DNA from 3 places in the Hydrogenophaga sp. NH-16 genome. Region 1 is predicted to be linked to each of the others. Evidence: predicted binding sites of a transcription regulator. Region 1 holds the regulator's gene; each other region holds the start of a gene.
The links. The regulator FNR, encoded in region 1, switches genes on or off when oxygen is low (the NO sensors DNR and NnrR bind a similar motif). The targets are predictions, from matches to a motif close to TTGATNNNNATCAA.
Positions count from the first base shown of each region.

Region 2: a site for FNR is predicted at 2,547-2,560, ahead of DD542_RS22105 (FeoA family protein). Genes of this name have one in related genera too.
Region 3: a site for FNR is predicted at 1,590-1,603, ahead of DD542_RS16825 (TraR/DksA family transcriptional regulator). Genes of this name have one in related genera too.

Region 1 covers NZ_CP029344.1:3,003,832-3,011,227, forward strand. The annotation lists gene aceA (isocitrate lyase) at 1-1,246, opposite strand, end outside; gene DD542_RS14455 (DMT family transporter) at 1,542-2,483, shown strand; gene DD542_RS14460 (sulfite exporter TauE/SafE family protein) at 2,489-3,163, opposite strand; gene hemN (oxygen-independent coproporphyrinogen III oxidase) at 3,214-4,593, opposite strand; gene fnr (fumarate/nitrate reduction transcriptional regulator Fnr) at 4,771-5,490, shown strand; gene DD542_RS14475 (hypothetical protein) at 5,569-5,862, opposite strand; gene DD542_RS14480 (FixH family protein) at 5,910-6,146, opposite strand; gene ccoG (cytochrome c oxidase accessory protein CcoG) at 6,240-7,396, opposite strand, start outside.
Region 2 covers NZ_CP029344.1:4,577,143-4,584,538, forward strand. The annotation lists gene DD542_RS22090 (class I SAM-dependent methyltransferase) at 1-113, shown strand, start outside; gene DD542_RS22095 (hypothetical protein) at 120-308, opposite strand; gene feoB (ferrous iron transport protein B) at 305-2,179, opposite strand; gene DD542_RS22105 (FeoA family protein) at 2,176-2,484, opposite strand; gene kynB (arylformamidase) at 2,676-3,302, shown strand; gene kynU (kynureninase) at 3,322-4,596, shown strand; gene kynA (tryptophan 2,3-dioxygenase) at 4,608-5,486, shown strand; gene DD542_RS22125 (crosslink repair DNA glycosylase YcaQ family protein) at 5,504-6,595, shown strand; gene DD542_RS22130 (tripartite tricarboxylate transporter substrate binding protein) at 6,582-7,396, opposite strand, start outside.
Region 3 covers NZ_CP029344.1:3,489,400-3,496,795, forward strand. The annotation lists gene DD542_RS16815 (PhaM family polyhydroxyalkanoate granule multifunctional regulatory protein) at 1-617, opposite strand, end outside; gene DD542_RS16820 (enoyl-CoA hydratase/isomerase family protein) at 641-1,480, opposite strand; gene DD542_RS16825 (TraR/DksA family transcriptional regulator) at 1,685-2,071, shown strand; gene DD542_RS16830 (hypothetical protein) at 2,111-2,488, shown strand; gene DD542_RS16835 (VOC family protein) at 2,501-2,935, shown strand; gene DD542_RS16840 (S-adenosylmethionine decarboxylase) at 2,941-3,324, shown strand; gene DD542_RS16845 (FAD-dependent oxidoreductase) at 3,335-4,909, opposite strand; gene DD542_RS16850 (polyamine aminopropyltransferase) at 4,917-6,473, opposite strand; gene DD542_RS16855 (DUF350 domain-containing protein) at 6,475-6,696, opposite strand; gene DD542_RS16860 (DUF4178 domain-containing protein) at 6,737-7,396, opposite strand, start outside.

The sequences.
Region 1 (7,396 bases):
AATAGCCGGCGCCGACTTCCTGCTGGTGCGACACGAAGGTGTAGCCCTTCTCGCGCGCCTTGAATTCCGGCTCCTGCACCATCTCGGTGTAGTGCTTCATGCCTTCGCCGCGGGCATAGGCGTGGGCGAACTGGAAGGTATTGAACCAGTTGATGTGGATGCCGGCCAGCGTGATGAACTGGTACTTGTAGCCCAGAGCGGACAGGTCGTCCTGGAACTTGGCGATCTGCTTGTCGTCCAGGTTCTTCTTCCAGTTGAATGAGGGCGAGCAGTTGTAGGAAAGCAGTTTGCCGGGGCAGGCAGCGTGCACGGCCTGGGCGAACTCACGGGCGAAGCCGATGTCGGGCACGCCAGTTTCGCACCACACCAAGTCGGCGTAGGGTGCGTAGGCCACGCCACGGCTGATGGCTTGCTCCAGACCGTTCTTGACTCGGTAGAAACCCTCTTGAGTGCGCTCACCGGTCAGGAAAGGCTTGTCGTTGGCGTCGTGGTCGCTGGTGATCAGGTTGGCGGCTTCGGCATCAGTGCGGGCCAGCACGATGGTGGGCACGCCCATCACGTCGGCAGCAAAGCGGGCGGCGATCAGCTTTTCGATGGCTTCTTGCGTCGGCACCAGCACCTTGCCACCCATGTGGCCGCACTTCTTCACGGCGGCCAGCTGGTCCTCGAAGTGAACGCCAGCAGCGCCGGCGGCGATCATGTTCTTCATCAGTTCGAAGGCGTTGAGCACGCCACCGAAACCGGCTTCCGCATCAGCGACGATGGGCAGGAAGTAGTCGATGAACTCCGGCGAACCCGGCTCGATGCCACGGCTCCACTGGATCTCGTCCGCACGCTTGAAGGTGTTGTTGATGCGGCGGACCATGGTGGGCACCGAGTCGTAGGCGTACAGCGACTGGTCGGGGTACATGGTTTCACTGGTGTTGCCGTCGGCAGCAACCTGCCAGCCCGACAGGTACACGGCTTCCAGACCAGCCTTGGCCTGCTGCATGGCCTGGCCGGCGGTGATGGCGCCGAAGGCGTTGACGTAGCCCTTCTTGGCGCCACCGTTGACCTTTTCCCACAGCTTCTCGGCGCCACGCTGGGCCAGCGTGTACTCGGGCTGCATTGATCCGCGCAGACGCACCACGTCAGCGGCGGAGTAACCGCGCTTGACCAGCTTCCAGCGGGGATTGGTTGCCCAGTCTTTTTCCAGGGCTTCGATCTGCTGTTGGCGGCTCAGTTGTTCTTTGAGGGACTGGGGCATTTTGGACTCTCCATGAGGTTGATGAACGGGACGGCTTGTCGCTGCTGCAGACCGGAGCCGATGGGAGAACTTTAAGTCTTATAGAAGACTTTTGGAAGCTCTTATGTCTTATATAAGACAAAAATAAAACCGTTTAAAATCAATAATCTCCAAAACACATTCCGCCATACAAAATCATTTCTCTTGTATTGAGAAATTTTTTTGCAGCGCAGCAGGAGATTTTTCTCATTGCGAAATAACACAACTCCATCTGGAAGACACTGATCACTGTTGACTGGGGCATGATGCTCGCCCTATGTCATCACAGCCAAAGTTACCAACCACACCCGCAAAATTTGGTGCGTATGTCTGCCTCGCGGCCAGCATGGCGCTGGTGGGGAGCTATGTCGCACTCTCCAAACCATTGGTTACAGCCTTTCCGGTTTTCCTGCTTGCGTGGCTCCGCTTCGGTCTCGGGGGTGCGGCCATGTGGAGATGGCTGCGCAAGCCTGCCGAAGAGCCCCAGCTGTCCGCTCGCACACGAAAGCTGCTGTTTCTTGAGTCCTTTCTGGGTAACTTCCTGTTCTCAATCTGCATGCTGTTTGGCGTGTCGATGACCACGGCGGTGTCCGCTGGTGTGGTGATGTCATCCATTCCCGCGGTGGTAGCCGTCCTCAGCTGGGTGTTTCTCAAAGAGCGCATCGGCAAGCGCACCGCTCTTGGCATTGCGTGTGCTGCGGTCGGCATCGGGCTCTTTTCAATGCAGAAGGCCGGCGGGACCGCGCACGCACAAGCTGTCGGATGGTTCGGTCTCGGTCAGCAGTTCTGGGGCAACTTGCTGGTCTTCGCTGCGGTGCTTTGCGAAGCCTCCTATGTGGTCATTGGCAAGCGGCTCACGGAAGGCCTGGGGCCCAAGCGGATATCCGCCATCATCAACCTCTGGGGTTTTGTGCTGGTCACGCCCTTTGGGCTGTGGGCGGCCAGAGCCTTTGACTTCGCCTCCATCACAGCACCCATGTGGGGCCTGCTGGTCTTTTACGCACTCGCCGCCAGTGTCTGGACGGTCTGGCTCTGGATGACCGGCCTGAAGTCCGTTCCCGCCGCTCGCGCCGGGGTGTTCACAGTGATGCTCCCGATCAGCGCAGCCACCATCGGTGTGCTGTTCATGGGTGAAACCCTCAGCACCGTCCAGATGCTTGCTTTTGGTATCGCCTTGCTGGGCCTGGTTCTGGCAACCCTGCCAGGACGTTCAAGCTGAGAGGCTCACGCGCACCACAGACCGGTGGGATCGGTGATTCCCATCCAGAGTGCCCAACCGGAGGTGGCGGCCAGTGCAATACCTGCCAGCCGGATGCCCCAGCCACCCGAGCCGTCGCCTCGCAAACGCAGCAAAAGCCAGGGACCGATGGTCAATGACAGTGACGTCCCAGTAGAGAACAGCGCCATGATCATCGCGCCCTCCATCGCGTTGGCCGACAAAGACGCCACCATCAGCGCGGAATACAGCAGCCCGCATGGCATCAGGGCCCACGCGACGCCGAGCACCGCGGGAGCCTTGGCTCCCAGCCGCCCGAGCACAGGACGCGTCCTGCGCCAGACGCCTTGGGCCAACCCGTCGAGCCAGGCTGGCTGGCGAGCCTGCCAGATCAGCACCAACCCGAGCAGCATCGCCGCCACGTGAAACATGGTCCAGACCGGCCGGATCACCGAAGTGTTGGTTCCGAGCCATGCCAAACCCTGCACCGACCCTGCAGCAAAAGCACCAAAGAGGGAATAACCGAGAAGTCGTCCGGCCTGGAAGGTCAGCAGAGCCGATGTGCTCTGGCGCCCAGTCCCGCCACGGCTGATGCCTGCACACGCGGCACCACACATGGCAACACAATGGGGACCTCCAGCGATCCCCATGAACAGTGCGGTGAGTGCCATGGATGTTTGCATGGCAGAACTCTAGCAGTCGCAGCCCTCGCGCCGGTTCGAAACCACGCGAGTCAGATGATCTTGGAGAAACGCGCCCGGTCCTGGTCGACCTGCAGGTTCTTGTCGAAAACCATGGCAATGGCGCGAACCAGATACCAGCCCGACGGCGTCACCTCCACACCTGAGTCGTCGATGCGAACCAGTCCGTGCTCGGCATAGCCAGCCAGTACCTCCAACTCGCGCGCAAAGTAGCTCTTGCAGTCGATCAGGTGCCCCAGGTTGATCGATTCGAACTGAAGCTGCCCCTGACACATCAGCGACATGATCACGGAGCGGCGCAGCAGGTCGTCCCTGGTCAGTGCCAGTCCACGCACGATCGGCAGCCGCCCCTGGTCCAGCGCGTCGTAGTACTCCTCGATCGTCTTGGCGTTTTGGCTGTAGGTCGCACCAATGCGGCCGATGGCCGAGACACCCAAAGCGATCAGGTCGCAATCCGGCTGCGTGCTGTAGCCCTGGAAATTCCGGTGCAGGCGCCCTTGCCGCTTGGCCACCGCCAGCGCATCCGTGGGCAGCGCAAAGTGATCCATGCCGACATAGACATACCCCGCATCACTCATCGCATCCAGTGAAGCCGACAGCATCGACAGCTTGTCTCCCGCGCTGGGCAACTCGGCAGCGACGATTCGCCGTTGCGGCTTGAAACGCGCCGGAAGATGCGCGTAGGCATACAGCGCGATGCGGTCGGGGCGCAACTGGTTGACCTGGGCAAGCGTACGGGCAAACGACTCAGGGGTCTGCAGCGGCAATCCATAGATGAGGTCCACATTCACCGACTCAAACCCGATCTTGCGGGCTGTCTCGACCAGAGCGAACACCTGTTCGGCCGGCTGAACCCGGTGCACCGCTTTCTGAACAGCGGGATCGAAATCCTGTACACCGAAACTCAGTCGGTTAAAACCCAACCTGGCCAGTGTCTGCAAGCGCTGGTCCGTCACCGTGCGGGGGTCAACCTCGATGGAGTACTCGCCTCCGGGCACGAGCGTGAAGTTGCGCCGGATCATCGTCAGGAGGTCTTCCAGCTCGGCGTCGGACAGGAAGGTGGGCGTCCCTCCTCCCAGATGCAGCTGGGACACGGCATGCCCTTTGCCGAAATGCTGTACCTGCAGCTCCACCTCACGCGACAGATACCGCAGGTATTCCGCAGCCCTTTCGTGGTGTTTGGTGATGACCTTGTTGCAGGCGCAGTAGTAGCAGACAGACTCGCAGAAAGGAATATGTACGTACAACGACAGCGGCAACGCGAGCGAGCCTGCCCGACGTTGTTCCAGCGCCTGGATGTAGTCGCTCTCCGTGAACGCTTCTACAAAGCGGTCCGCGGTGGGGTACGAGGTGTAGCGGGGCCCCGGGATGTCGAATCGCTTGAGCAATTCGTCTGAAATGGCGTGACTCACAAACAATTCTCCAGTTCTCAGCGCGAATGTGCACCAAGGCGGAAATCGCACCCTTGATCAAGATCAAGGGCCATCCAAGCCCCGGGTTTTCCCCCATGCTCGCAACGAGGATGAGAGCGCCCGCCTTGCTGGCACTTGTGGCCATGCGTTAAGCTTCGGGCGAAATCTGGAAGATTTATGGACATTCACAGCATCAAAGTCGCCTGTTCCAGCTGCAACCTTCGGGAGTTGTGTTTGCCAATGGGCCTCAATCCCGAGGAAATGGGCAAGCTGGACACCGTGATCTCCACGCGCAGGAGGATCAAGCGGGGAACCGCGCTGTTCAACACCGGCGACAAGTTCACTTCGCTCTACGCAGTGCGCTCGGGCTTCTTCAAAACCTGCGTGACCACGGCCGATGGGCGAGACCAGGTCACCGGCTTCCAGATGACCGGAGAAATCATCGGCATGGACGGCATCGTCAGCGACCGCCATTCCTGCGACGCGATTGCGCTTGAGGACGCCGAGGTCTGTGTGATGCCGTTTGACCAGGTCGAGGAACTCTCGCGGGAGTTCACCACACTGCAACACCATGTCCACAAGATCATGAGCCGGGAAATCGTCCGCGATCACAGTGTCATGCTGCTGCTGGGCAGCATGCGTGCCGAGGAACGTCTCGCAGCGTTCCTTCTCAATCTCGTCCAGCGTCTGCATGCACGAGGTTTCTCGCAGTCAGAGCTCATCCTTCGGATGACCCGGGAGGAGATTGGAAGTTACCTGGGCATGAAGCTCGAGACCGTGAGCAGGACTTTCTCGAAGTTCGTTGAGGAAGGCACCATCGAAGTCAAACAACGCTACGTACACATCAAGAACACCGATGCACTCAAGCAGATCGTGAACCCTCAGAGCTGCCGTTGAGTCTGGGCGTTTGAACGAAAGAAACCCCGCTTGGGCCCAAGGCCTGAGCGGGGTTTCTCTTTGTGTGCAAGCCGAGGGTTAGCCGCACCCGCCGTTGCGGGCGCAGTCCCGGGGGCGCTCCGCTTCGGGAACCGGGCAGCGGTTGACTTCGAACGGAGACATGGACAACAGGGTGGTCAGCGCGCTCGATGCCATGGTGACGCCCCAGAACACAAAGAACGCCAAGGTGTAGATGGCTTGGCGAGACAACTCCAGGGGGCTGCCGAACCAATGGAGATCACCAGGGTCGACCATGGCGAAAACAACCATCTCAAGCACGGCAGCCACCAGAAAGGCAGGCCAAGCTATCCACATCCACCGCTGAGCATTCATGAGCGTCACCTTCACTCCTGTGTTGTCACATCCGGTGGTGTGGCGTCCTACTTGGAGGGTGCCGCCGGGACGACGGGGGAGGCGGCGTGATTGCGGGCCTGATGGGCCGGCTGCAACTTGGCCATCGCATCGACCTTGGCCTGCCCTTCCAGTCGCTGAGCCGCCGCAAGATCCCTCTCGTAATCGGACTTGTTGAGCACAGGGTCTGGATTCTTCACGGCGATGACCACGGTGACCAGACCTGCAATGATGACCAGCAAAGGACCGCCCACCACCATCCACATGTGCGGGACCTTCCACCAAGGTGTGCTTGGTGCGCGGTCAACTGGACGAGAAATTGCTGACATGACTTGTTCCATAAGGCTTATAAATCCAGTTTAGCGCGGAACGATGAAGACCGCCTTCTCCACGACCTCGGACGCATCAGCGGCGGTGGACCGGACGGTGAACCGTATCGGGTGCGATCCGGCGGGTGCGGCGTTGGGCGGGATCTGCACCCGCACGGCGGCGGAACGCACTTCAGTGGAAAGCACGTCCACCTCGGTTTCCGACGCGATCATCACGCCCTCAAGACCGTCGACGCTGATCTGGTAGCGCTGCGGCGACTCGGTCGCATTCATGATCTGCAGGCGGAACACGTTTTCGATGCGCCCCTGCTCCACCATGCGCGCCAGCGCGCCACGGTCGCGAATCACATCAACTTTCAGCGGCGTGCGCAGGAAGAGACTGACAAACACAGCCAGGGTGATGACCGCCAGAACGCTGGAGTAGACGAGCACCCTGGGACGGAAAGCGTGGCGGACCATCTGCTCACGGGTCCAGCCCTTGGCCATGCCGTTCTGCGTCGAGTACTTGACCAGTCCTCGCGGATAGCCCACCTTGTCCATCACCTCATCACAGACATCGATGCAGGCACCACAGCCAATGCATTCGTACTGCAGTCCGTTGCGGATGTCGATGCCCGTCGGACAGACCTGCACGCAGAGCGTGCAGTCGACGCAAGCCCCAAGGCCCAGGGTCTTGGGGTCGGCTTTCTTCGAACGTGCTCCGCGCGGCTCTCCACGCGCCTTGTCGTAGGTCACGATCATCGTGTCCTTGTCGAACATGGCGCTCTGGAAGCGGGCGTAGGGACACATGTACTTGCAGACCTGCTCGCGCATGAAGCCCGCGTTGCCGTAGGTCGCGAAGCCGTAGAAGAAGATCCAGAAGGTCTGCCAAGGCCCCAGTGAAGCGGCCAGGCTCAGACTCGCCAGCTCCCGGATGGGTGTGAAGTAGCCAACGAACGTGAAGCCGGTCCAGAGGGCGAACAGGACCCACAGGGCGTGCTTGAGCGAACGCTTGCCGACCTTGCGGGCGTCCAGGCTCGATTCGTCCAGCCGGATCCGCGCCGAGCGGTCCCCCTCCACCTTCTTCTCGATCCACAGAAAGATCTCGGTGTAGACGGTCTGGGGGCAGGCATAACCGCACCAGAGGCGACCGGCGACCGCAGTGAACAGGAACAGCGCCAGCGCGGAGATGACCAGCAGTCCTGTCA
Region 2 (7,396 bases), 1.6 Mb from region 1:
AAGCGCCGGTACTGGTGATCGAGCAGCGCCTGCCCAACCCCGCCGCCTTTGCCGACGTGTCGCCCGACCGCGCGCTCAAGGTGCTGGTGGTGCGGCTGCCGGCGCTGGCCTGACGCTCGTCAGTGGCAGCCGCCCGAGCGGCCACTGCAGCCCTTGCAGGCTCCGCAGGCCGAGGACGGTGGGGCCTCGGCACCCGCCGCCTTGGCCGGCTGCTGCGAACCGGCGCGCACACGGCGCCACCAGGGCCGCAGCAGGAACACCAGGGCAGCCCCCACGCACAGCAAGACGATCAGAAACTGGATGTTCATGAACCGCTCCAGGCCAGCACCAGCCGGTAGGTGAGCCACGAGGCCGCCCAGGCCAGGGCGAACAGGTAGACCGTGACGATGGCCGCGTGGCGCCAGCCGCCCGCCTCGCGCCGGATGGCCGCCAGCGTGGCCACACACTGCGGCGCGTAGACGAACCACACCAGCAGCGACAGCGCCGTGGCCAGCGACCACTGGCTGCCAATCAGGCCCCCCAGCGCGTCGGCCACCTGGTCGCCGCTGGCGCTCAGCGCGTAGACCGTGCTCAGCGCCGCGACCACGACCTCGCGCGCCGCCATCGCGGGGATCAGTGCCACCACGATGCGCCAGTCGAAGCCCAGCGGCGCGAACAGCGGTGCCAGGAACAGGCCCAGGCGGCCGGCGAAGCTGGCCTCGACCGCCGCGCCGGTGAATCCCTCAGGCGGCGCCGGGTAGCTGGAGAGGAACCACAGCAGCACCATCAGCGCCAGGATGATCCCGCCCACGCGCCTGATGAAGATCAGCGCGCGCTCCCACAGGCCACGGGCGATGTTGCGCGCGCTGGGCCAGCGATAGGCCGGCAGTTCCATCAGCAGCGGCGTCGACCGGCCGCCGGCGCCGCGGCGCGAGACGATGAAGGCGACCGCCATCGCGCTGGCGATGCCCAGCGCGTACAGGCCGAACAGCACCAGACCCTGCAGGTTGAACAGGCCCGCCACCGTGCGCTGCGGCACGAAAGCGCCGATCAGCAGCGCATACACCGGCAACCGCGCCGAGCAGGTCATCAGCGGCGCCACCAGGATGGTCAGCCAGCGGTCGCGCCAGTGGCTGATGGTGCGCGTGGCCATGATGCCCGGCACCGCGCAGGCGAAGCTGGACAGCAGTGGAATGAACGAGCGGCCCGAGAGCCCCACGCTGCCCATCAGCCGGTCCATGAGGAAAGCCGCGCGCGGCAGATACCCCGAATCTTCGAGCAGGAAGATGAACAGGAACAGCACCAGGATCTGCGGCAGGAACACCAGCACGCCGCCCACGCCCGCGATCACGCCGTCGACCAGCAGGCTGCGCAGCGGCCCCTCGGCCATGTGCGCAGCCACCTGTTCGCCCAGCCAGCCCATGCCGGCCTCGATCAGGTCCATGGGCCAGGCGGCCCAGGCGAACACCGCCTGGAACATCAGCAGCAGCAGGCCTGCCAGCAGCGCATAGCCCCAGACCGGGTGCAGCGCCCAGCGGTCGATGCGGTCGTCGGCGGTCCAGCGGCGCGGCGGCTCGTCCAGCACCGCGGCCAGCAGCGTGCGCACGCGCAGGTTCAGGTGCCCGGGGTCGGTCGCCACGCCCAGGTCGCCGGGTGCTTGCGCTGGCGGCAGACCGGCCGCCATCAGCTCGTCGAGCTGGCGCAGCAGGGCCTGGGCGCCGTCGCGCTGCACACCCACGGCCGGGACCACCGGCAGGCCCAGCTCCTCCGCCAGGCGATCCATGTCGATGCGCACGCCGCGCGCCTGCGCCACGTCGGCCATGTTCAGCACCAGCACCATCGGCAGGCCCAGCGCCTGGGCTTCGAGCACCAGGCGCAGGTTCAGCCGCAGGTGGGTGGCGTCGACCACGCAGACCAGCAGGTCGGGCCGCGCCTCGCCGGGCAGCCGGCCGGTGACCACGTCGCGCGTGACCGACTCGTCCTGGCTCAGCGGCTCCAGGCTGTAGGTGCCCGGCAGGTCCAGCACCTGGGCCCGCCGGCCCTGCGGGGTTTCCAGCCAGCCCTGCTTGCGCTCGACCGTCACGCCGGCGTAGTTGGCGACCTTCTGGCGCGCACCGGTGAGCAGGTTGAACAGCGCGGTCTTGCCGCAGTTCGGGTTGCCCAGCAGCGCCAGGCGGGGCAGTGCCACAGCGCCGTTCATGCCGCCTCCCGCACGCGCAGCAGCGCCGCCTCGTGGGCCCGCAGCGCGAAGGTCGAGCCACCCACGCGCACGGCGATCGGCCCACCACGGCCGCCGGCGCGCGCCACGATTTCGACCACCTCGCCGGGCAGGAAGCCGATCTCGGCCAGGCGGTGCAGGGTCCGGCGAACCTCGGGGTCGTGCACCGTCGCAAAACCCTGCAGCAGCGCCGGGGTGCGCAGGGGCCAGGCGTCGAGGGTACGCGGCGCGGTGTCGCGGGCGTCCGGGCAGGCGCCGGTGCAGGAAGGGGACGGGGCAGTGGACATGGTGGAACCCGACATTGGAAGAAGAGATGTTTTCAATGTAATCAAACGAGAGTGGTTCTCATTTGCTTTTAATCAAAGTCTGGCCGGATTTCTTTGCCCTGCATCCGATTTGCTTTAGGTTTAAATTATTGTCTGATCGTTGGGAATAACCGACACCACGGTTTTTTCGTGGGTGCTACCTTCCGCTAACCATGAAAAAGCTCTGGGACATTTCCCCTCCTGTGCATGCCGGATCGCCCGTGTTTCCGGGCGACACGGCCTATTCGCAACAGTGGGTGGCCCGCATCGGCCCCGGCTGCCCGGTCAACGTGAGTGCCATCACGCTGAGCCCGCACGTGGGCGCCCACGCCGACGCGCCGCTGCACTACGACCCCGAGGGCGCGGCCATCGGCGCTGTGGACCTGCAGGCCTTCATCGGCCCGTGCCGGGTGGTCCACGCCATCGGCTGCGGGCCGCTGGTGCGGCCGGAGCACATCGCGCACGCGATGGACGGCCTCCCGCCACGGGTGTTGGTCAGGGTCTACGAGCGCATGCCGCAGGACCGCTTCGATACCGCCCTGCCCGCCTTCGCACCCGAGACCGTGGCCCTGCTGGCCGACCGCGGCGTGGTGCTGATCGGCATCGACAGCGCCAGCATCGACCCGGCCGAGAGCAAGACCCTGGACAGCCACCAGACCATCCGCCGGCGCGGCCTGCGCGTGCTGGAGAACCTGCTGCTGGACGACGTGCCCGAGGGCGACTACGAGCTGATTGCCCTGCCCATGAAGCTGACCACCGCCGACGCCAGCCCGGTGCGCGCGGTGTTGCGTGAACTGTGAACCCGAAGGAGACCCACCGATGACCACCAAAGAAGACTGCCTGCAGAGGGACATCCAGGACCCGCTGCGCGACCTGCGCGACGAGTTCAACCTGCCCGTCGACACCATTTACCTCGACGGCAACTCGCTGGGCGTGATGCCGCGGGCCGCCCCCGGCCGCGTGGCCCAGGTGGTGACGCAGGAATGGGGCACCGACCTGATTCAAAGCTGGAACAAGCACGGTTGGTTCCAGATGCCGGGCAAGGTGGGCGACAAGATTGCCCGACTGATCGGCGCCGGCCCGGGCGAGGTGGTGGCCACCGACAGCACCTCGGTCAACCTGTTCAAGGTGCTGAGCGCGGCCATGAACATCGCCGCCGCCGACGCACCCCAGCGCAAGCGCATCGTGAGCGAGCGCAGCAACTTCCCGACCGACCTCTACATCGCCGAGGCGCTGTGCAAGCAGCACGACATGGAACTGGTGCTGGTCGAGCCCGAGGAGATTGCCGCCTCGCTGACCGCCGAGGTCGCCATCCTCATGCTCACGCACGTGAACTACCGCACCGGCGCCATGCACGACATGGCGGCCGTGACCGCGGCCGCGCACGCCGAGGGCATCCTGACCGTGTGGGACCTGGCGCACAGCGCGGGCGCGGTGCCGGTGGACCTGAAGAAGGCCAAGGCCGACTTCTCGGTCGGCTGCGGCTACAAGTACCTCAACGGCGGCCCCGGCGCGCCCGCCTTCGTCTGGGTCAACCCGCTGCACGCCGACCGCTTCTGGCAACCGCTGGCCGGCTGGTGGGGCCACGCCGCGCCCTTCGCCTTCACGCCCGACTACCAGCCCGCACCGGGCATCACGCGTTACCAGTGCGGCACGCAACCCATGATCAGCCTGGCCGCGCTGGAATGCGGTGTGGACACCGTGCTGGGCGCCGAGCCCTTCGGCGGCATGGCCGCGCTGCGCGCCAAGTCGCTGGCGCTGACCGACCTCTTCATTCAACTCGTCGAAGAGCGCTGCGCGGGCCACGGCCTGGGTCTGGCGACGCCACGGGAACACGCGCTGCGCGGTTCCCAGGTCTGTCTGACCCGAGACGAAGGGGCGTACGCCATCGTGCAGGCCCTGATCGCGCGCGGCGTGATCGGCGACTACCGCGCCGGCGACGGCGGGCGCCACAAGGACATCCTGCGATTCGGCTTCACGCCGCTGTACATCGGCTTTGTCGACGTGTGGAACGCGGTCGAGTACCTGAAGCAGGTGCTCGAATCGGGCGAGTGGAAGCGCCCCGAGTTCAACCAGAAACATGCGGTGACCTGAGAGGAGACGCCATGACCTGCCCCTACCACGACACCGGCGGCAGCACGCCCGCCTCGGCCACCGAATCCATCGTGCGCGACGAGAAGGCGCAGCTGGATTTCAGCCACGACATGAGCTACGGCGACTACCTGCAGCTTGACGCCATCCTGACCGCGCAGAAGCCGCTCTCACCCGCGCACGACGAGATGCTGTTCATCGTGCAGCACCAGACCAGCGAACTCTGGATGAAGCTGATGCTGCACGAGCTGACCGCCGCGATCCGCAACATCGCGGCCGACGAGCTGAACCCCGCCTTCAAGCAGATGGCGCGCGTCTCGAAAATCATGGAACAGCTGGTGCACGCCTGGGACGTGCTGGCCACCATGACACCGCCCGAGTACAGCGCCATCCGGCCCTACCTCGGTCACTCCAGCGGCTTCCAGAGCTTCCAGTACCGCTGCATCGAGTTCGCGATGGGCAACAAGAACGCCGCCATGCTCAAGCCCCATGCGCACCACCCGGAGCGCGCGGCCATGGTGCAGGCGGCCTACGAAGCGCCCTCGCTGTACGACGAGAGCCTGCGCCTGCTGGCGCGCCGCGGCATCGCGGTGCCGGCCTCGCATCTGCAGCGCGACTGGACCCAGCCCTACGAGGCCAACGAGGCGGTCGAGCAGGCCTGGCTGCAGGTCTATCGCAACCCCAGGCAGCACTGGGACCTCTACCAGCTCGGCGAAGAACTCACCGACCTGGAGGATGCGTTCCGCCTCTGGCGCTTCCGCCACGTGACCACGGTCGAGCGCGTGATCGGCTTCAAGCGCGGCACCGGCGGCACCGGTGGCGTGAGCTACCTGCGCAAGATGCTGGACGTGGTGCTGTTCCCCGAGATCTGGACACTCAGAACAGCACTCTGACTCCGGCATGATGGCGCATGGCCGCCATCACCCTCGCCCACCTGCGCCGCCACGCCGTGGCGCGCAGCCTCTTCGCCCCCACCACCCTGCCCAAAGCCATCGATCGCCTGGGGTTTGTGCAGGCCGACCCGATCCGTTCGCCCACCCGCGCACAGGACCTGACGCTGCGCCACCGAGTCCAGGGCTACCGGGTGGGCGACCTGGAACGGCGTTACCCGAAGCTCGCGATCGAAGAGGACTTCTTCGTCAACTACGGCTTCGTCACACCCGAGCTGCACGCGCTCATGCACCCGCGCAGCGCGCTGCGCGAATGGCCCGCCGAACGCTGGGCGCAGGCCGAGGCGGTCTGGCACTTCGTGCACGCACGCGGCGAGGCCCACCCACGCGAGGTGGACGAGCACTTCGCCCACGGCCACACCACCAACGGCTTCGGTGGTCGGTCCAAGGCCAGCACCCAGCTGCTGGACGCGATGCATTACCGCGGCCTGCTGCGCGTGGCGCGGCGCGACAACGGCATCCGCCTCTATACGGCTCACCAGCCGCAGACCGCGCCCGACGATGTGCCCGCCACGCTGGACCGGCTGGTGGACGTGCTGGTGAACAAGTACGCGCCCCTGCCCCAGCCCGGCCTGCGCCAGCTGGTGGCCATGCTGCAGCACGCGGTGCCGCAGTGGAAGGGCCTGTTGCGCGCGGCGCTGCAACGCGCCACCCAGCGCCTGCCGAATGCCGAGCTGGACGGCGTGCGCTGGTTCTGGCCTGAGGGCGAAGACCCCGCCGCGCGCCGCTGGAAAGTGGAAGAGCGCGTGCGCCTGCTCGCCCCCTTCGACCCCGTGGTCTGGGACCGCGGCCGCTTCGAGCGCCTCTGGGGCTGGGCCTACCGCTTCGAGGCCTACACCCCGCCCGCGAAGCGCGTGCGCGGCTACTACGCGCTGCCGCTGCTGTGGCGCGACGAAGTGATCGGCTGGGGCAACCTGTCGGTGGTGGGTGGGCGCCTGCAGGCCGACATCGGCCATGTCAATGGACAGGCGCCGAAAGACCAGGAGTTCCGGCAGGCGCTGGATGCCGAGCTGGCGGACATGGCCGCCTGTCTCGGCGTCAATTCGCCTTGATGTTGTTCTTCTGAATCACGTCGGCCATGGCCGCGGTGTCGGCGGCGATGCGCTTGGCCAGACCTTCCGGCGACGTGCCCGCCACCTGCCAGCCCTGGTTCAGGATCTTCTGGCGGATCTCGGGGCGGCGCACGATCTCGGCCAGCAGCGTGGCCAGCTTCTGCACATGGGCCTTGGGCATGCCCACCGGTGCGGCCACCGCGTTCCAGATCTCCAGCTGCAGACCCTGCACACCCGCGTCGGCCAGGCTCGCCACCTCGGGCACCACGCTGCTGCGGCCCGTGGATGTGACGCCGACAGCCTGCAGCTTGCCGCCCTTGACCTGGGCCATCGCCAGTCCTGGTGGCAGCAGCGCCATCTGGACTTGGCCGCCGATCAGCCCGGTGATCACCTGCGGGTTGCCCGGGTAGGGCACATGCACCGGCGCAATGCCGGCCTTGGCCTTGAGCAGTTCCATGCCCAGGTGGGCCACCGTGCCCACGCCGGGGGTGCCGTAGTTGAGCTTGTCGCCCTGCGCCTTGGCCTGGTCGAAGAAGGCCTTGCCGACCGGTGCGCCTGCGGGCGCCGCCAGCACCAGCGGCGAGACCGCGATCAGCGAGACCGGCTGCAGGTCCTTGAGCGGGTCGTAGGTGGTGGCGGGGTTGAGGATCTTGGCGATGGTGAGGTTGCCGTTGATCATCAGCCCGATGGTGTGGTCGTCGGTGGCGCGGGCCACGGCGTCGGCACCGATGTTGCCGCCCGCGCCGGCCTTGTTCTCGACGATCACCGGCTGGCCCAGCGCCTGCGACAGCGGCTCGGCCA
Region 3 (7,396 bases), 490 kb from region 1:
AGTGCGCCCTGCTTGGCCATGTCCTTCATCGCGGTGCTGGCGATCTGCTGGAACTGCTGCGACAGCGCGCCCCACCAGGCCATGGGATCGACCACGCCCGGCGCGGCATCGGCTGGCGGCGCAGCCTTGGCGGCGGGTTTGCGGGGTTTGGGCTGCGCGGCGGGCCCCGGAGCCGGTTCGGCCGCCTCGGACGGGGCGCCGGGGTTGCCGTAGGTGCGCTCGGGAATCTCCAGCCCCGCGAACTGTGTCGGCACCTTGCCGGTAAGGCCCGACACCGTGTCGGCCGCCTTGAGCTTGAGCGCGTTGGCCACATCGCCGAGGTTGAAGTTCATCGCCTTGAGCGTGGCCAGCGACATCTTCTGCACCTCCAGCGCCTGGACGGTCGCGCCCAGGGCCTTGGCGTTCTGGTCGAGCCAGAACTGCACCGCCTTCAATTCCTCGATGCGCTTTTCCAGGTCCTCGACGTTGAAGGTCGGCGCCACCCAGTGGCCCAGGTTGGGCATCTGCGGCAGGCTCTTGCCCAGGCCCTCCGCGACGCCGCCGGCGGCCTGCCCCGCGAGGTTCTGCAGGAACTCGAAACCGGGGACGAACTTGCCGAATCCGCTGGTGTCGCTCATGGCGGTCTCCTGGTGGAACATGGTCAGGTGTCGGCACCGTAACGCGGCGCACGGCGCTCGCGCAAGGATGCCACACCTTCGCGCACATCCGGTCCGGCAAAACCCATGAATTCGAGCGCCAGCGAGGTGTCGAAGGCCGGGCCGGCCTGGCGCAGCCAGTTGTTCAGCGAGTACTTGGTCCAGCGGATGGCGGTCTGGCTGCCCGAGGCGAGGCGATCAGCGACCTCCCAGGCCTTGTCCAGCAGCGCGTCGTCGTCGACGGCCAGCGACACCAGGCCGATGCGCTCGGCCTCCTCGCCGCTGATCGGGTCGCACAGCATCAGGTAGTACTTGGCCTTGGCCAAGCCGCACAGCAGCGGCCAGACGATGGCGGCGTGGTCGCCCGCTGCCACGCCCAGGCGGGTGTGGCCGTCGACGATCTTCGCGCTTTTCGCGGCCATCGAGATGTCGGCCAGCAGGCCGGCCACCAGGCCCGCACCCACCGCCGGGCCGTGCATCGCGCTGACGATGGGCTTGTCGCAGTTGATCACGTTGTAGACCAGGTCGCGCGCCTCTTTCCAGACCCGGGTGCGGACCTCGAAATCGGTCGCCATGTCCTGCACCAGCGCCAGGTCGCCGCCACCGGAGAAGCCCATGCCGCTGCCGCGCAGCACAGCGCAGCGCACGCTGTCGTCGCGGCCGACGTCGCGCCAGATTTCGCTCAGTTCCCAGTGGCCCTCGTGGCCGGCGGTGGGCAGCTTGCCATTGCCGCCGGGGCCGTCGGCCTTCATGCGGATGTCCAGCACCGAGGGCACGCCGTCCACGGTCGGTCCGCGGCGTGTGATGTCGAGGGTCTGGTAGCGGCTGTAGTCGACAGCGGACATCGTTGTTTCTCCTGCAGATTCTTGAAAGTGAAGCCGCCGATTCTGCGTGGGAATGCCGTGTTTTCCGCCGGGGATTTCCCCTTGGCAACGGGCCTGAACGGCGGCAGGCTTGACGCTGATCAAGGCAGTCACACACAGTCGGGCGCACCATGAAACCGTGGTCCCAGGACCCGCCCGACCCAGAACCCACACACGAGGAGAACCATGAACACCCCCATTTCCGACACCTTCCGACAGCAGCTGCAGGCCATGCGCGCCGACGTGCTGGCGCAGCTGCGGGCGCAGCGTGGCGGCAAGATCGGCCGCGCCGAGGCCGCGGCCAACGCGCGCGAAACCGAAAGCGACGACTGGGCGCAGGCCGATGCCGAGCGCGACCTGGCGTTTGCCATGGAAGAGCGCGAGTCGGCCGAGCTGGTCGCCATCGACGAGGCGCTGCAGCGCGTGGCCGACGGCAGCTACGGCCTGTGCGTGGACTGCGGCGATGCGATCGCCACCGCCCGCCTGCACGCCAACCCTGTGGCCCTGCGCTGTGTGGCCTGCCAGGACAAGGCCGAACAGGCCAGCGGCGCCACCAAGCCGGCCGGCTACTGATCTTTTTTTCTTTCCTCACTTTTTTCAGGAGTACTTTGCATGACCACATTCCACGCCGTCGTCTGGATGGACCACAGCCAGGCCCACGTGCTGATGTTCGACAAGGAGCACATCGAGGCGCAGCGCGTCAAGGCGCGCCAGCAGCACACGCCCAAGCACGGGCACGTCGGCGCCGACAAGGACTTCTTCAAGGCCATCGCGGACTCGCTGGAGGGTGTATCCGAGGTGCTGCTGACCGGTCCGGCCAGCGCCAAGATCGAGTTCCGCGACTGGTGCAAGCACAACGCGCACGCGACGGACAAGGCCGTGGTCGATGTGGTCAACAGCGACCACCCCAGCGATGCCCAGCTGGTCGCGATGGCGCGCCAGTATTTCCTGAAGTTCGACCAGAAGGCCGCCGACCCGACACAGCGCTGATATCCTGCGCGGATGACCTCCAGCACGCTGCCCGCCCGAAGCCTGTTCCACTTCGCCTTCCACGTCACCGACCTGGACGAGGCCCGGCGCTTCTACGGCGGCGTGCTCGGCTGCACCGAAGGGCGCAGCACCGACACCTGGGTCGACTTTGACTTCTTCAGTCACCAGATCTCGCTGCACCTGGGCGAGCCGTTCAAGACCACGCGCACCGGCCGCGTGGGTGAGCACCTGGTGCCGATGCCACACTTCGGCCTGGTGCTGCTGCTGTCCGAGTGGCGCGCGCTGGCCGATCGCCTGACCGCTGCGGGCGTGGACTTCGTGCTGCCACCGCAGGTGCGCTTCGAGGGCCAGCCGGGCGAGCAGTGGACCATGTTCTTCTGCGACCCCTGCGGCAACCCGATCGAGGTCAAGGGCTTCGCCAGCACCGAGGCCATCTTCGCCGCCTGAGCGCCGTGAACGGCCTGCACCTGACCGCCGACCTGCGCGGCTGCCGCTGCGACCAGGCCTGGCTGACCGACGCCGAGCGGCTGCTGGCCGCCTCCGTGCAGCGGGTGCAGGCCAGCGGCCTGCAGGCCGTGGCGCAACTGGGGCATCGCTTCCCCGACACGCCGCAGGGCCCGGGCGGCGTCACCGCCACGGTGCTGCTGGCCGAGTCGCACCTGTGCGTGCACACCTGGCCGGAGTCGCGCAGCGTGAGCCTGGACGTGTACGTCTGCAACTTCGGCGCCGACCACTCGGCGCGCGCGCAACAGCTGATGGATGCGCTGCTGGTGTTGTTTGCACCGGCCGAGGTCGTCCGGCGTTCGGTCGAGCGCGGCGCGGCGCCCGCCGCCTGATCCCTCTCGTTCAGCCGCGCAGCCGGCGCGCGATGTGCTGCCCGGCCAGGTGGCCGCGCGTGAAAGCCTCCTCAAACACCGAGTAGCCGGCCCAATCGGCGTGCGCGAACACCAGCCGGTCGTCGTGCCACGGCCCCTCGTACAGCGATCCGGGCGCCGGGATGGCCATCGCATGGCCGTAGCGCGTCACCGCCACCTCGCGCACCCGCGCCGGCAGGTCCGGGTGCGGAAGCGACAGCTCGGCCAGCGCGCGGTCGCGCCAGTGGGTCCAGGGCCGATCCAGCAGCGCCTGGCGCGCGCCCGGCTCGTCGCCCAGCGGCAGGTACCAGGTCCACACGCGCGGCCCGGCCACCCGCTGCAGCGACTGGTGGCTGGCGTCCACATAGCCCAGGCCGGCGGTGCCATAGGTGACGTTGTCCCAGCCTGGGTGGGCGCCGCCGCGGTCCTTGGGAGCGTCGTCCAGCAGCAGGTTGACCACGGCCCAGGGCGCCATGCGCAGGCCGGCCGCCCGCGCCGACACCACCGGCGGCAGCGGATCGATCACCCGCCGGGCGATGAACACCGGCAGCGCCACCACCGCCGCGCGGGCCTGCCAGCGGGTGATCCGCCCGTCGTCCGGCGACACGCTGTCGACCGCCACACCCTGGCGCCCCGGGCGCACGCGCAGCACGCCCTGCCCCGTGTGCAGGCGGTCGCCCAGTCCCATGGCCAGCCGTTGCACCAGCCAGGCGTTGCCCTCGGGCCAGGTCAGCAGGGGCTCGGCCTCGCCCTCATCACCCGGTGAGGGAAAGCCGTGGCGGCTGGCGAAGTAGTGGATGCCGGCCCAGGCACTCACCGCGGAGGCACCGGCGCCGTAGTCGTCGCGGCAGGCGTAGTCGAGGTACCAGCGCAGCTGCGGGTCGTTCAGGCCATGGCCATCGAGCCACTGCGCAAAGCTCTGCGCCCAGAGCGCGCGCACGGTGTCGGTCACCGGCACGCGCACCGCCGGCATGGCGTAGCGCTGCGAGCGCCGGGCCTCGTCGATCAGGCGGCTCAGGCGCCGGTACTGCTCCAGCGTGGACGCCGCCACACCGTCCAGCGGCAGCAGGCCGTCGTGCCAGGTGCCGTTCCAGTACAGACGCTCCTGCGGGCTGTGGCAAAGGTGGCGCTCGTCGTAGGTCCAGCGGCCGGCCACGCGCTGGCGCAGGCCGATCTGCTCCAGCCAGCCCTGCAGCTCGGGCGCGTCGTCCGAGGGCACGGGCAGGTAGTGCGCGCCCAGTGGACAGGCCAGACCACCCAGCCGCCCGGCGCGCGCATTGCCGCCGGCCTCGGGCTCCAGTTCCAGCAGCGCGAAGTCCTCGATCCCGGCCATCGTGAGCGCCCGCGCCGCCGCCAGCCCGGCCACGCCACCGCCGAGCACCAGCACGTCGGCGCGGCGCTGTTCGGCCGGCTGGGCCAGCGCCGCATCGCGCCAGCGGTGGCCGCGCGCCGGGTCGGGTCCGGTGAAGCCGCCCGTCACCTCGCTCGGCGCCGGCTGGCAGCCGAGCAGGCCCGCCCCCGCCGACGCGCCCAGCCAGCCCAGGCAGTCGCGCCGCGTCAGTGACATGGGCCCTTCACTTCGAGACCTTTCCCCATTCCGTTTCGTAGGTGTGCACCAGCACCTGGTTCGACAGGCGGTTCACCTCGGCCGGCACGCGCCCCATGTCGGCCGGGAAGTCGAACAGCAGCGGCAGGGTCTGGGGCGTGAGGAAGCGCAGGCCCTCGGGCAGCGGTGTGACGGCCGGCGTGAACGGCCGGTGGCTGGCGACGATGAAGCCCCACTCGCCGAAGCTGGGCACGTGCGCGTGGTACGGCGCGGTGCGCAGGCCGGCGGCCTCGATGGTGGTCGCCACCGTCCAGTAGCTCTGGCGCGCCACCAGCGGCGAGGTGGTCTGCACCACGGCAAAGCCGCTGGCCGACAGGCGCCGCGACAGCAGCGCGTAGAAGGACTCGGTGTAGAGCTTGCCGACCGAGAAGTTGGTCGGGTCGGGAAAGTCCACCACGATCACGTCGAACATCTCGGTGCCTTCCTCCAGCCAGCGGAAGGCGTCGGTGTTGACGATCTGCACGCGCGGCGAGCGCAGCGCGTCACCGTTGAGCCGCTGCAGCGCCGGATCGCTGGAGAACAGCCGCGTCATGGCCGGGTCCAGCTCGACCAGGGTCACCTGCTGCACGCCCGGGTAGCGCAGCACCTCGCGCACCGCCATGCCGTCGCCACCGCCGAGCACCGCCACGCGCCGCGGCGCACCGCCCCCGCGCGCGTAGGCCGACATCACCGGGTGCACCAGGGCCTCGTGGTAGCGGTACTCGTCGCTTTCGGCGAACTGCAGGTTGCCGTTGAGGAACAGCCGGTGACCCTGGGCGCCCCGCGTGAGCACGATGCGCTGCCAGGGCGAGGTCTCGGCCAGCACCACCTTGTCCTCGAAGAAGCGGTCTTCGGCGGCGGTGGTGATGCGGTCGGCCAGCGCCCAGGCCACCAGCAGCGCCGCCAGCACCAGCACGGCCGACGCCGCGTGCGCCGCGCGCGCGCGGATCTCGTGCCGGAACAGCCACAGCGCCCAGAAGGCCACGGCCGCGTTCATCAGGCCGAACAGCAGACCGGTGCGCGCCAGGCCCAGCTGTGGCACCAGCCAGAGCGGGAAGGCGATCGACACCGCCAGCGCGCCCAGGTAGTCGAAGGTCAGCACCTGCGACACCAGGTCCTTGAGCACCACGTGGCGGCGCAGGATGCGCATCACCAGCGGGATCTCCAGCCCCACCAGCGTGCCAACCAGCAGCACCAGCCCGTAGAGCAGCCCGCGGAAGGCCCCGGGCAGGTAGGCGTTGGCCAGGAACAGCAGCGCCGGCAGCAGGCCGCCGATCAACGCGATCAGCAGCTCGATGCGCAGGAACTGCGCGGGCAGCTGGCGCTCGATGTGGCGCGAAAGCCAGCTGCCGATGCCCATGGCGAACAGGTAGGTGCCGATGACGGTGGAGAACTGCAACACCGAGTCGCCGAGCACGTAGGACGCCAGCGCCGCCGCCGCGAGCTCGTACACCAGGCCGCAAGCGGCCACGAGAAAGACGCTGGCCAGCAGCGCGATTTCGACCGGGCCGGGGGCTGAGGCCGGTCGGTCGTCGGTGACCGACACGTCAGCCGTGTATTGCGGCGGCCACGATGATCGAGATGCCCAGCGACATCGCCGCCACCACCAGGCCCAGCGCCATGTTGCGGTTCTCGACCAGCTCCTTCCAGAGGTCGTAGGGCGTGAGCTTGTCGATCACGATGAAGCTGATCCAGAACACCACCACGCCGATCAGCGCGAACAGGATCGATCCCAGAAACGCTGCGGGCCTGAGCCATTCAATGTCCATGTGCTTGCTCCTGTCGAAATGGGGAAAGGGAATATCCGTTTTACTTGTGCCAGCCGCCGCTGGAGCTGCCGCCGTAGGAGCCGCCGCCCCAGCGGCCGGAGGTGGAGCTGCAGTTCTCGACCTGGGGATCGCAGTCGTCGCAGCCCCGCTCGAGCATCACCACGATCAGCACGGCCACCACGAACAGGACCACCTTGCCGACCGACCAGCTGTCGCCGCTAAGGGGCGTCGCATCGCCGCGCTTGAACAGGTCTTTCTTCTGGTCGAGCTTGAACGCCTTGGCCACCGTGGCGCTGTCCAGCCGCTCGCCCACCGACCAGGTCCACTCGTCCCGCGACTTCTCCAGTGACAGCAGGTGCTGGCCGCTGGCGTAGTCCGAGTTCTCGGTCACCTGGCCGCGCTCGACCTTCCAGTAGAACTCGCCGGCCACGTACTGCGTCTCGGCGCGGTAGCTGTACTGCAGCTGGTAGCGCTTGCCCAGGTAGGTGGCGGTCTTGCCGCCCGACGACACCTTGGGTGCACCGGTGGCGGGCTTGACCAGGCTCCAGCCGTCTTCGGCGTCCACCAGGAACTGGAAGCCTTCCTTGCGGTTGTAGAGCAGGTACTCCTGCCAGGCGAACACCTCGTCCTCGCCCGGCTCGGTGCCGCTGCGGTGCTGGTAGCCCACGACCTGCCAGGACGCACCGCGCAGCTGGCCGAC